Regions from separate parts of the Pseudomonas sp. MM213 genome, predicted to be linked through region 2. Evidence: predicted binding sites of a transcription regulator. Region 2 holds the regulator's gene; each other region holds the start of a gene.
What was found. The regulator sigma-54, encoded in region 2, starts transcription at its own class of promoters, with help from an activator protein. The targets are predictions, from matches to a motif close to ANTGGCATNNANNTTGCTNT.
Positions count from the first base shown of each region.

Region 1: the regulator sigma-54 is predicted to act here: its motif matches at 1,981-2,000, upstream of nirB (nitrite reductase large subunit NirB).
Region 3: the regulator sigma-54 is predicted to act here: its motif matches at 1,796-1,815, upstream of K5R88_RS30110 (circularly permuted type 2 ATP-grasp protein).

Region 1 covers NZ_CP081943.1:1,458,957-1,462,235, forward strand. Annotated here, with positions in the region: gene nirB (nitrite reductase large subunit NirB) at 1-1,953, opposite strand, end outside; gene K5R88_RS06550 (DUF1624 domain-containing protein) at 2,291-3,279, opposite strand, start outside.
Region 2 covers NZ_CP081943.1:5,628,920-5,632,198, forward strand. Annotated here, with positions in the region: gene rapZ (RNase adapter RapZ) at 1-113, opposite strand, end outside; gene ptsN (PTS IIA-like nitrogen regulatory protein PtsN) at 116-580, opposite strand; gene hpf (ribosome hibernation-promoting factor, HPF/YfiA family) at 593-901, opposite strand; gene K5R88_RS25515 (RNA polymerase factor sigma-54) at 976-2,469, opposite strand; gene lptB (LPS export ABC transporter ATP-binding protein) at 2,654-3,279, opposite strand, start outside.
Region 3 covers NZ_CP081943.1:6,605,798-6,609,076, forward strand. Annotated here, with positions in the region: gene speE (polyamine aminopropyltransferase) at 1-337, shown strand, start outside; gene K5R88_RS30100 (hypothetical protein) at 556-789, shown strand; gene K5R88_RS30105 (ribonuclease E inhibitor RraB) at 1,009-1,350, shown strand; gene K5R88_RS30110 (circularly permuted type 2 ATP-grasp protein) at 1,848-3,257, shown strand.

The DNA of each region.
Region 1 (3,279 bases), 2.6 Mb from region 2:
GGTGCTGCCGACGCACGACTTCACCGTCCGGGTCGATTTGCCGTAGGCGTGCCCGGTTTCGAAACCGGCTTCGATCAGCTCGGCCCAGATGTCCGGCAATTCATGCAACTGCGCGCCGAACAGGTCGATCCGCTGACCGCCGGTGATTTTGGTGTAGAGGTCGTATTTTTTCGCCACGACACCGATCGCGATCAGTTTGTCGGCGGTGATTTCGCCGCCGGGAATGCGCGGCACCACCGAATAGGTGCCGTTTTTCTGCATGTTGGCCATGAAGGTGTCGTTGGTGTCCTGCAACGGCACCAGCGATGCGTCCATGATCGGCTGGTTCCAGCACGACGCGAGAATCGAGCCCACGGCCGGTTTGCAGACGTCGCAACCGGTGTGGCCGCGGCCGTGTTTGGCCAGCAGTTCTTCGAAGGTGATGACCCCTTCTACGCGGACCAGCGCATACAGTTCCTGACGGGTATAGGCAAAGTGTTCGCACAGGCTTTTGTCGACGCTGACGCCCCGGGCGATCAACTCATGTTCGAACACTTGCTTGAGCAGACCGGCGCAACCGCCGCAGCCGGTGCAGGCTTTGGTCTGAGACTTGAGCAGGCCCAGGTCGGTGCAGCCGCCATCGATGGCCGAGCAGATGGAACCCTTGGTGACGTTGTGGCACGAGCAGACCGTGGCCGATTCGGGCAACGCGCCCGGGCCCAGAGTCGGCGCGCCTTCGGATGACGGCAGGATCAGGCTGGCGGGTTCCCCCGGCAAGGCAATCGCGTTCTGCATGTATTGCAGCAGCGTGTCGTAATAGCTGTTGTCGCCAACCAGCACCGCGCCGATGACGTGCTTGCCCGAGGCATCCACCACCAGCCGTCGATAGCTGGCCGTGGTTTCGTCGATGAACTGATAACTGCGTGCGCCCGGCGTGTTGCCGTGGGCATCGCCGATGGAGCCGACGTCGACGCCCAGCAGTTTGAGTTTGGTCGACATGTCGGCGCCCAGAAACGGCTCGGCCGTGTCGTTGCACAGACGTGCCGCCACACCGCGCGCCATCTGGTAGCCCGGCGCGACCAAGCCGAACAGGCCGCCGTTCCAGGAGGCGCATTCGCCGATGGCGTAAATGTCCGGATCGCTGGTCAGGCATTCGTCATTGATCACTACGCCGCCGCGCGGACCGATCTCCAGCGCGCATTGCCGGGCCAGCGCATCTTGTGCACGGATGCCCGCCGAGAACACGATCAGGTCGGTTTCAAGAAACTCGTCGTTGGCGAAGTTCATGCGGTAGCGATATTCCTCGCCCGCGCTGATCGATTGAGTAGAGCGCGACAGGTGCACACCGACACCGAGTCTTTCGATCTGCGACTTGAGCGCAAGCCCACCCATTGTGTCCAGTTGCACCGGCATCAGGCGCGGGGCGAATTCCACCACATGCGCTTCCAGGCCGAGGCTTTTCAGGGCATTGGCGGCTTCAAGGCCCAGCAGGCCACCGCCGACCACGACGCCGCGTCGGGCATTGGCTGCTGCGGCACGGATCGCATCGAGGTCTTCAAGGGTTCGATACACCAGGCGCGAATCGCCTTCGGCACCTTCGACTGGCGGCACAAACGGGTAAGAGCCGGTGGCCAACACCAACTTGTCGTAAGGGATGCTGCCTTGCGCGGTAATCACCTGGCGACGGGTGCGGTCGATTTCCAGCACCGGCACACCCAAATGCAGGGTGACGCCCGGCGTCTGGTAAAGCGACGCATCGGACAGCGCCAACGATTCGGCATCACGCCCCGAGAAATACTCGGACAGATGCACGCGGTCGTAGGCACGCATCGGCTCCTCGCTGAAGACGTGCAGCCGATACTGGTCAAGCGCGCCCCGCTCAATCAACTGCTCGACGCAATGATGTCCGACCATGCCATTGCCGATCACGATCAGCGTTTGCACTTTGTTCAACGCGGCAACATTGGAATTCATAAGAAGCACCCGGCTAAAACGGTTCAAAAAGCAAAAAAAACGCCTGAAACCTTGCGGTTCCAGGCGTCTTTGCCTGTTCTTTTGCGGTGTTAGCACCAGACGTCTATGCCTGATCCACCGATGTTGCCCATGATTCGATCGTCGTTGACCGAGGGGGCTGCCCACTCGACTGCGTTTATGGTGGGTCTGTCCGGTGTATTGCAGTGTTTGTGCCAGATCGCGAAAACGCTGATTGCGCAGCGTTTTTCAGGCGCGAGCACCGAACAGGCTCCAGACTTTTGCCTTCGCATAGTGCAGACCGAGGCCTCACGGCTTTATAAAAGTGCATTCATGGGCATTACAGGTATTTGAGCCAGGCGATGTCGCGACGTCGGGCCTTCAGCCCGGAGAACCAACGGACCGGGCGATAAAGCGCAATGGCCAACAGGATTGCGGCGATCCATACCGCGCCTACCGAGTCGAAACCGAAGTACGTGCCCTGATTCAATCCGAACAGCGCTACCGCGATGAGATACAAAACCTTCAGTGCGTAAAGGTGCAACAGATAGAAGAACATCGGCGCTGATCCAAACACCGTCAAGGGACGCAACCATCGGCTCTTCTGCAAGTGCTCAAACCAGAGAAGCAGCAAGCATCCGAGGCTCAGGGTCAGCGCAATAAACAGCAGCGACGGCGGGTATTTGGTGATGTTGAAAAAACTCATCAGTGTTTGCACGGAGGTATCGCCAACACTCCATGGCTTCTCGCCATAGCCGTTGAGCAGCCGCAGTACGACGAAACCGGCCAGCCCCAAAACGCCACAGAGCAGCAACTTGCGCTGACGCCCCTGGGCCTGCGCCGCTCGCCCGAACCACGGGCCCATGGCGTAACCCAAGCCAATGACACCGATCCACGGCAGCACCGGATAGGACGTGCGCAGCCGAAACCCTTCGGACAGTTCGATCCAGCCGCGATCATGGAGAATCGCCCATGGCACGTGCATCACCGATTCGATCGGAAAATGCAGGCCGTCCAACACGTTGTGACCGGCGATGATCGCCAGGCTCAAGAGCAACAACACCGGACGCGGCAGCCAGACCATCACCGACAGGGCCAGCATGCTCAAGCCGATGGCCCAGATCACCTGCATGTAAATGACGGTCGGCGGAAACTGGAACGTCCAGGCGAAGTTCACGAGGGTGAACTCAAGCACCACCAGAAACAGCCCGCGCTTGAACAGGAAGCTGCAAACGTCGGCCTTGCCGGCGTACTTCTCACCGTACAGCCAGGCCGACAGACCGGTGAGCAGCACGAAGACCGGCGCGCACAAATGAGCGAGCGTGCGAC
Region 2 (3,279 bases):
GGCAACAATCCGGCGGGCAGGTTGTCGATGCAGTAATAGCCGTTGTCCTCGAGAACATCGAGCGCGGTGCTTTTACCTGAGCCGGAACGGCCACTGACGATGATCAAGCGCATGATTAGTGCCCGTTTTGCTCGTCCAGGACAACCTGATACAAGGCTTCATTGCTCGGGGCGCTACGCAGGCGATCGCGGACTTCCTTGCGATCGAGCATGCTGGCGATCTGGCGGAGCAATTCAAGGTGCGCATCGGTAGCGGCTTCGGGGACCAGCAGGACGAACAGCAGGTCAACCGGAGCACCGTCGATGGCGTCGAAATCGATGGGGGCGTCCAGGTGCATCAAGGCACTGATGGGCGAGGTGCAACCTTTCAGCCGGCAGTGAGGGATAGCGATGCCGTTGCCAAAACCGGTCGAGCCGAGTTTTTCACGGGCAATCAACGCCTCGAAGACATCTTGCATCTCCAGATCCGGCACTTCCCGGGCGATCAGGTTGGCAATTTGCTCGAGGGCTTTCTTTTTGCTGCCGCCCGGCACGTTCACGAGGGAACGGCCGGGGGTCAGGATGCTTTCAAGTCGGATCATGGGTTGGGAGTGTTAACGACCGGTCGCGCCCTGGAGGAGGCTCTGGGTCTTTTCCTTATGCTTTTTGAGTTGTTTATCCAGCTTGTCGGTCAATGCGTCGATCGCCGCGTACATATCGGTATGTTCCGCGTTGGCGACCACTTCATTGCCGGGAATATGCAGCGTGGCTTCGATTTTCTGCTTCAGCTTTTCGACCGTCATCGTGACCTGCACGTTGGTGATCTTGTCGAAATGCCTCTCTAACCGTTCGAGTTTTTCGCCGATGTAGGTGCGAAGAGGTTCGGTCACTTCCAGTTGGTGTCCACTGATGTTGACTTGCATACAGCTTCTCCTTCGTTGCCAGTGCATAAAGCGGTAGACCAGATGATCTACCACTGGAACGCTGTGGCGTGGCTCTACATCAACCGCTTGCGTTCGCTCGAAGGCGCGATCCCGAGGGATTCGCGGTACTTGGCGACGGTGCGGCGAGCCACCTGAATGCCTTGTGCCTCCAGTAAACCAGCGATCTTGCTGTCACTCAACGGCTTTTTCTGATTTTCCGCGGCAACCAGTTTTTTGATGATCGCGCGGATCGCCGTGGACGAGCATTCACCGCCTTCGGAGGTGCTGACGTGACTGGAGAAAAAGTATTTCAGCTCATATATGCCCCGGGGGGTATGCATGAATTTTTGTGTGGTTACGCGGGAAATCGTCGACTCGTGCATGCCCACCGCTTCGGCGATGTCATGCAGCACCAGCGGTTTCATCGCTTCGTCGCCGTATTCCAGAAAACCGCGCTGATGCTCGACGATCTGGGTGGCAACTTTCATCAGGGTTTCGTTGCGGCTTTGCAGGCTCTTGATGAACCAGCGGGCCTCTTGCAACTGATTGCGCATGAAGGTGTTGTCGGCACTGGTGTCGGCGCGGCGCACAAAACCGGCGTATTGGGCGTTGACCCGCAGCCGTGGCACCGATTCCTGGTTCAGCTCGACCAGCCAGCGCTCGTTGTCCTTGCGCACGATCACGTCGGGGACGACGTACTCGGCTTCGCTGGATTCGATCTGCGAGCCAGGGCGCGGATTGAGGCTCTGAACCAGTTCGATCACCTGGCGCAGTTCATCTTCCTTGAGCTTCATGCGGCGCATCAGCTGGCTGTAGTCGCGGCTGCCGAGCAGGTCGATGTAATCGGTGACCAGGCGCTTGGCCTCGGCCAGCCAAGGTGTCTTGGCAGGGAGTTGGCGCAATTGCAGCAGCAGGCATTCACCCAGGTTGCGGGCGCCGATGCCGGCGGGTTCGAATTGCTGGATGCGATGCAGGACGGCTTCGATCTCGTCCAGTTCGATGTCGAGTTCCGGATCGAAGGCTTCGAGGATTTCCTCAAGGGTTTCGTCCAGGTAGCCCTGATTGTTGATGCAATCGATCAGGGTCACGGCGATCAGGCGATCGGTGTCGGACATCGGCGCCAGGTTCAGTTGCCACAACAGGTGGCTTTGCAGGCTCTCACCGGCGGATGTACGGGTCGTGAAATCCCACTCGTCGTCATCGTTGCTCGGCAGGCTGCTGGCGCTGGTCTGGTAGACGTCTTCCCAGGCGGTGTCGACGGGCAGTTCGTTGGGAATGCGCTCGTTCCAGTCACCTTCCTCGAGGTTATCCACCGTCGGGGCGGTTTCCTGATAGGAGGGTTCTGAAACGTCGGCGTTGGGTTGCTGTTCGGCTTTGTCGGCCAAGGGGTCGGCGTTATCGAAGTCGTCGCCTTCTTCCTGGCGTTCGAGCATCGGATTGGACTCCAGGGCCTCCTGGATTTCCTGTTGCAGGTCCAGGGTCGACAATTGGAGCAGGCGGATGGCCTGTTGCAGCTGCGGTGTCATCGTCAGCTGCTGGCCCATTCTCAAGACTAGCGATGGTTTCATGGCAGGGGCTAAACACCTTATTCGCCGGCGCACATGCGCCATCCACTACAGGGCGCCGAAGCGCCAAACATAAGCAAATTATATGCCCGAAACCGTAGCGTTTGCCTAGAGCGCTGTAACAATAAAAAAGTATTGATTTTTTATCGAGACAAGCGCTCGGGCAGCCAGCCAGACACCTTAGTGCTTACAGGCGGAACTCATGGCCCAGATAGACTTCTTTCACGAGGTCGTTGGCCAGGATGGTGGCCGAATCACCTTCGGCGATCAGTTGGCCATCGTTGACGATGTAGGCGGTTTCGCAGATATCCAGCGTCTCACGGACGTTGTGGTCGGTGATCAGCACGCCAATGCCCTTGGCCTTGAGGTGGTAGATGATCTGTTTGATGTCGCCCACCGAAATCGGGTCCACGCCGGCGAACGGTTCGTCGAGGAGGATGAATTTCGGGTTGGTGGCCAGTGCCCGGGCGATTTCCACGCGGCGGCGCTCGCCACCGGACAGGCTCATGCCGAGGCTGTCGCGGATGTGGCTGATGTGGAATTCCTGCAGCAGGCTTTCCAGTTCCTTGCGGCGATCGGCCTTGTCGAGTTCCTTGCGGGTCTCGAGGATCGCCATGATGTTGTCGGCGACCGAGAGTTTGCGGAAGATCGACGCTTCTTGCGGAAGATAGCCGATACCGGCCTTTGCACGACCGTGCATCGGCTGGTGGCTGACGTCCAGATCATCGATCAGTACGCGACCCTGATCCGCCTGAACCAGGCCGACAATCATGTAGAAACAGGTGGTTTTACCGGCGCCGTTAGGGCCAAGCA
Region 3 (3,279 bases), 980 kb from region 2:
CCGTCGTTGCCTCAACGAAGGCGGCATCCTGGTGACCCAGAACGGCACGCCGTTCATGCAGATCGAAGAAGTCAAAACCACCGCCGGCCGCCTGCGCAGCCTGTTCCCGGACTGGCACTTCTACCAGGCCGCCGTGCCGACCTACATCGGCGGTTCGATGACCTTTGCCTGGGGCGCGACCAACACCGCTTATCGCAAATTGTCCCGCGAAACCCTGCAACAGCGCTTTGCCGGTAGCGGCATCGTCACCCGCTACTACAATCCGGAAATCCACATCGGCGCGTTCGCCTTGCCGCAATACGTGTTGCAGGCCGTGAACAAGCCAAGCAACGACTAAAGAAATACGCAAAACCCCTGTAGGAGCGAAGCTTGCTCGCGAAAGCGGTGTTTCAGTCGACATTTTTATTGACTGATATGCCGCCTTCGCGAGCAAGCTTCGCTCCTACAGGGACCGTGTTTTTCATGCTTGCACGGCGTAATCTGTTTGAACGATCGGTCAGGGTAAAAGTCCAGATGGATGTAAGCCCATTTACGGGTTTGTTCGAGGAGGCAGTGATGCAAAAGTGGAAAATCACTTTCGTGGATGATCACGGTGAAACAGCCAACGAAGTTTTTGAGTGCGACGAATGCCCGGACAACGAGCACGCCGCCAAACTGATCAAGGAACGTCTCCTTCCTGTCGTCGCCGAACTGGATCTGAATGATCTGGAAGGGCGAACTGCTGATGCAAGCGTCAAGAATCTTAAAGCCCAGAACAGCATCCAGATCCTCGGCATTACTCCCGTCTGATACCCCCTCTGGAACACTCGTGAAATAACCAGGCCTTGGCAGCGGCTCCGACTTGGGGCTACTCTGCAAGCGAGATCAGCGAATGGATCGCTAAGGTCTGGTCTTGTCAGCTACATGCTTGTTTCCCATCGGCAATTTGCTTGCCGCAGCGCTCGCATCCTTCGGTTGCCGGCGTCGGGAGTACGGAAAGTCTATCCATCGGTATCAGGAGGACGTTTCATGAGCACAGCCTATCAAGAAGACATCAGCAGCTCGGTTCTGCGCCGCATGAAAGAAGGCGGTTTCGACTTTTCACGTTTCCATCCCATCGAGTTCTACGCCATTTTCCCGGACGAGGAGCGGGCACGCAGGGCGGCAGGGCATTACTGCGGTGAATCCATGAATGCACAAATCAGCGTGCGCGACGACGGCGCCTGGTCCCTGGAACTGAGCAAAGTGATGTACGCCACCTATGACGGCATCGGCGACTTTGAGCAGGACTTCGAGGCGGTGGTCGAGCCTTTGGGTGGCATCATCGAAGGATGGGGCGTCAAGCAGGAGGTACGAGGGCTACTCGCATAACACTATGAACAGCGACAACATCCACTAACGGCTGACCTTCGGGTTGGCCGTTTTCGTTTGCGCAGAATTCGAGGGCCGATCGCCAGCAAGCCGGCTCCTACAGAAATCCGGCGTGCCACAAATCACCGCCCCCCTGTAGGAGCCGGCTTGCTGGCGATGGCGTCCTCCCAATCACCGCCAAACCATCAGCCACAAATCCCGAAACAAAAAAAAGCCGCCTGAGCAAGGCGGCTAAAAGGGAAGTTCGGTGAGCATTTCCAGCGAATGCGCGAATTATCCGCATCCCCCTCCGGGCAGTGAAATCAACTCTGACTATGCTGGTGATAGGCGACAGCATTGCTTCGCAATGAAGCGGGGGCGATCAGGTTGGGGCATTTGCCGCACAGGATTGGTGCGGTGTTAATCATGTGAATATCCAACCGATTGATATCAAAGCGTTTCTGCCGATGGCACGGGCCTTGCGAAGGCCTGGATGTCCGGGTGACAAGGAGTACGGCATGATCCGCACCTATTTTGATGAGATGTACGATGCCGGCGGCCAGGTCCGCCCGCATTATCGGGAGTTTGCCCGTTGGCTGGCCGAAACGCCTGACGAGCTTTTGGCACAACGGCGACGCGAGGCCGATCTGCTGTTTCATCGCGCCGGGATTACTTTCACGCTCTACGGGGACGAGCAGGGGACAGAGCGCCTGATTCCCTTCGACACCATTCCACGCAGCATCCCCGCCAGTGAATGGCGGATCGTCGAACGCGGCTGCATCCAGCGGGTCAAGGCGCTGAACATGTTCCTCGCCGACCTCTATCACGAGCAGCGCATCATCAAGGCCGGCATCATCCCGGCCGAACAAGTGCTGGCCAACGAGCAATACCAGTTGGCGATGCAGGGGCTGGATCTGCACCGGGATATCTATTCCCACATTTCCGGCGTCGATCTGGTGCGCGATGGCGACGGCACGTACTACGTGCTCGAAGACAACCTGCGTACACCCAGCGGCGTGAGCTACATGCTCGAAGACCGCAAGATGATGATGCGCCTGTTCCCCGAGTTGTTCTCGGCCCAGCGCATCGCCCCGATCGACCATTATCCGAACCTGTTGCTCGACACCCTGAAAAGCTCCAGCCACCTCGATAACCCGAGCGTGGTGGTACTGACGCCGGGTCGCTTCAACAGCGCGTTTTTCGAGCATGCATTTCTCGCTCGGGAAATGGGCGTGGAGCTGGTGGAAGGCGCGGACCTGTTCGTGCGTGATGACAAGGTGTTCATGCGCACCACGGACGGGCCGAAAGCGGTGGATGTGATCTACCGCCGTCTCGACGATGCATTCCTCGATCCGCTGGCGTTCAATCCGGACTCGATGCTTGGCGTTCCGGGGCTGCTGTCGTCGTACCGCTCGGGCAATGTGGTGCTGGCGAATGCCATCGGCACCGGGGTGGCGGACGATAAGTCGGTGTATCCGTTTGTCACCGACATGATCCGTTTCTACCTCGACGAAGAGCCGATCCTGAAGAACGTTCCGACGTTCCAGTGTCGTAATCCCTCCGAACTGTCCCACGTGCTGGCCAATCTTCCAGAACTGGTGGTCAAGGAAACCCAGGGCTCCGGCGGCTACGGAATGTTGGTGGGACCGGCGGCGACGGCGGCGGAAATCGAATCCTTCCGCGAGCGAATCAAGGCCAAGCCCCACGCGTATATCGCGCAACCGACGTTGTCCCTGTCGACCTGCCCGACCTTTGTCGAAAACGGCATCGCCCCACGCCACATCGACCTGCGTCCGTTTGTATTGTCTGGCCGCGAAACCCGGGTTGTGCCCGGCGGTTTGACCCGTGTCGCCCTGCGTGAAGGCTCCCTGGTGGTGAATTCCTCCCAGGGCGGCGGAACCAAGGACACCTGGGTGGTCGAGGATTGAAGGAAGCCTGCCATGTTAAGTA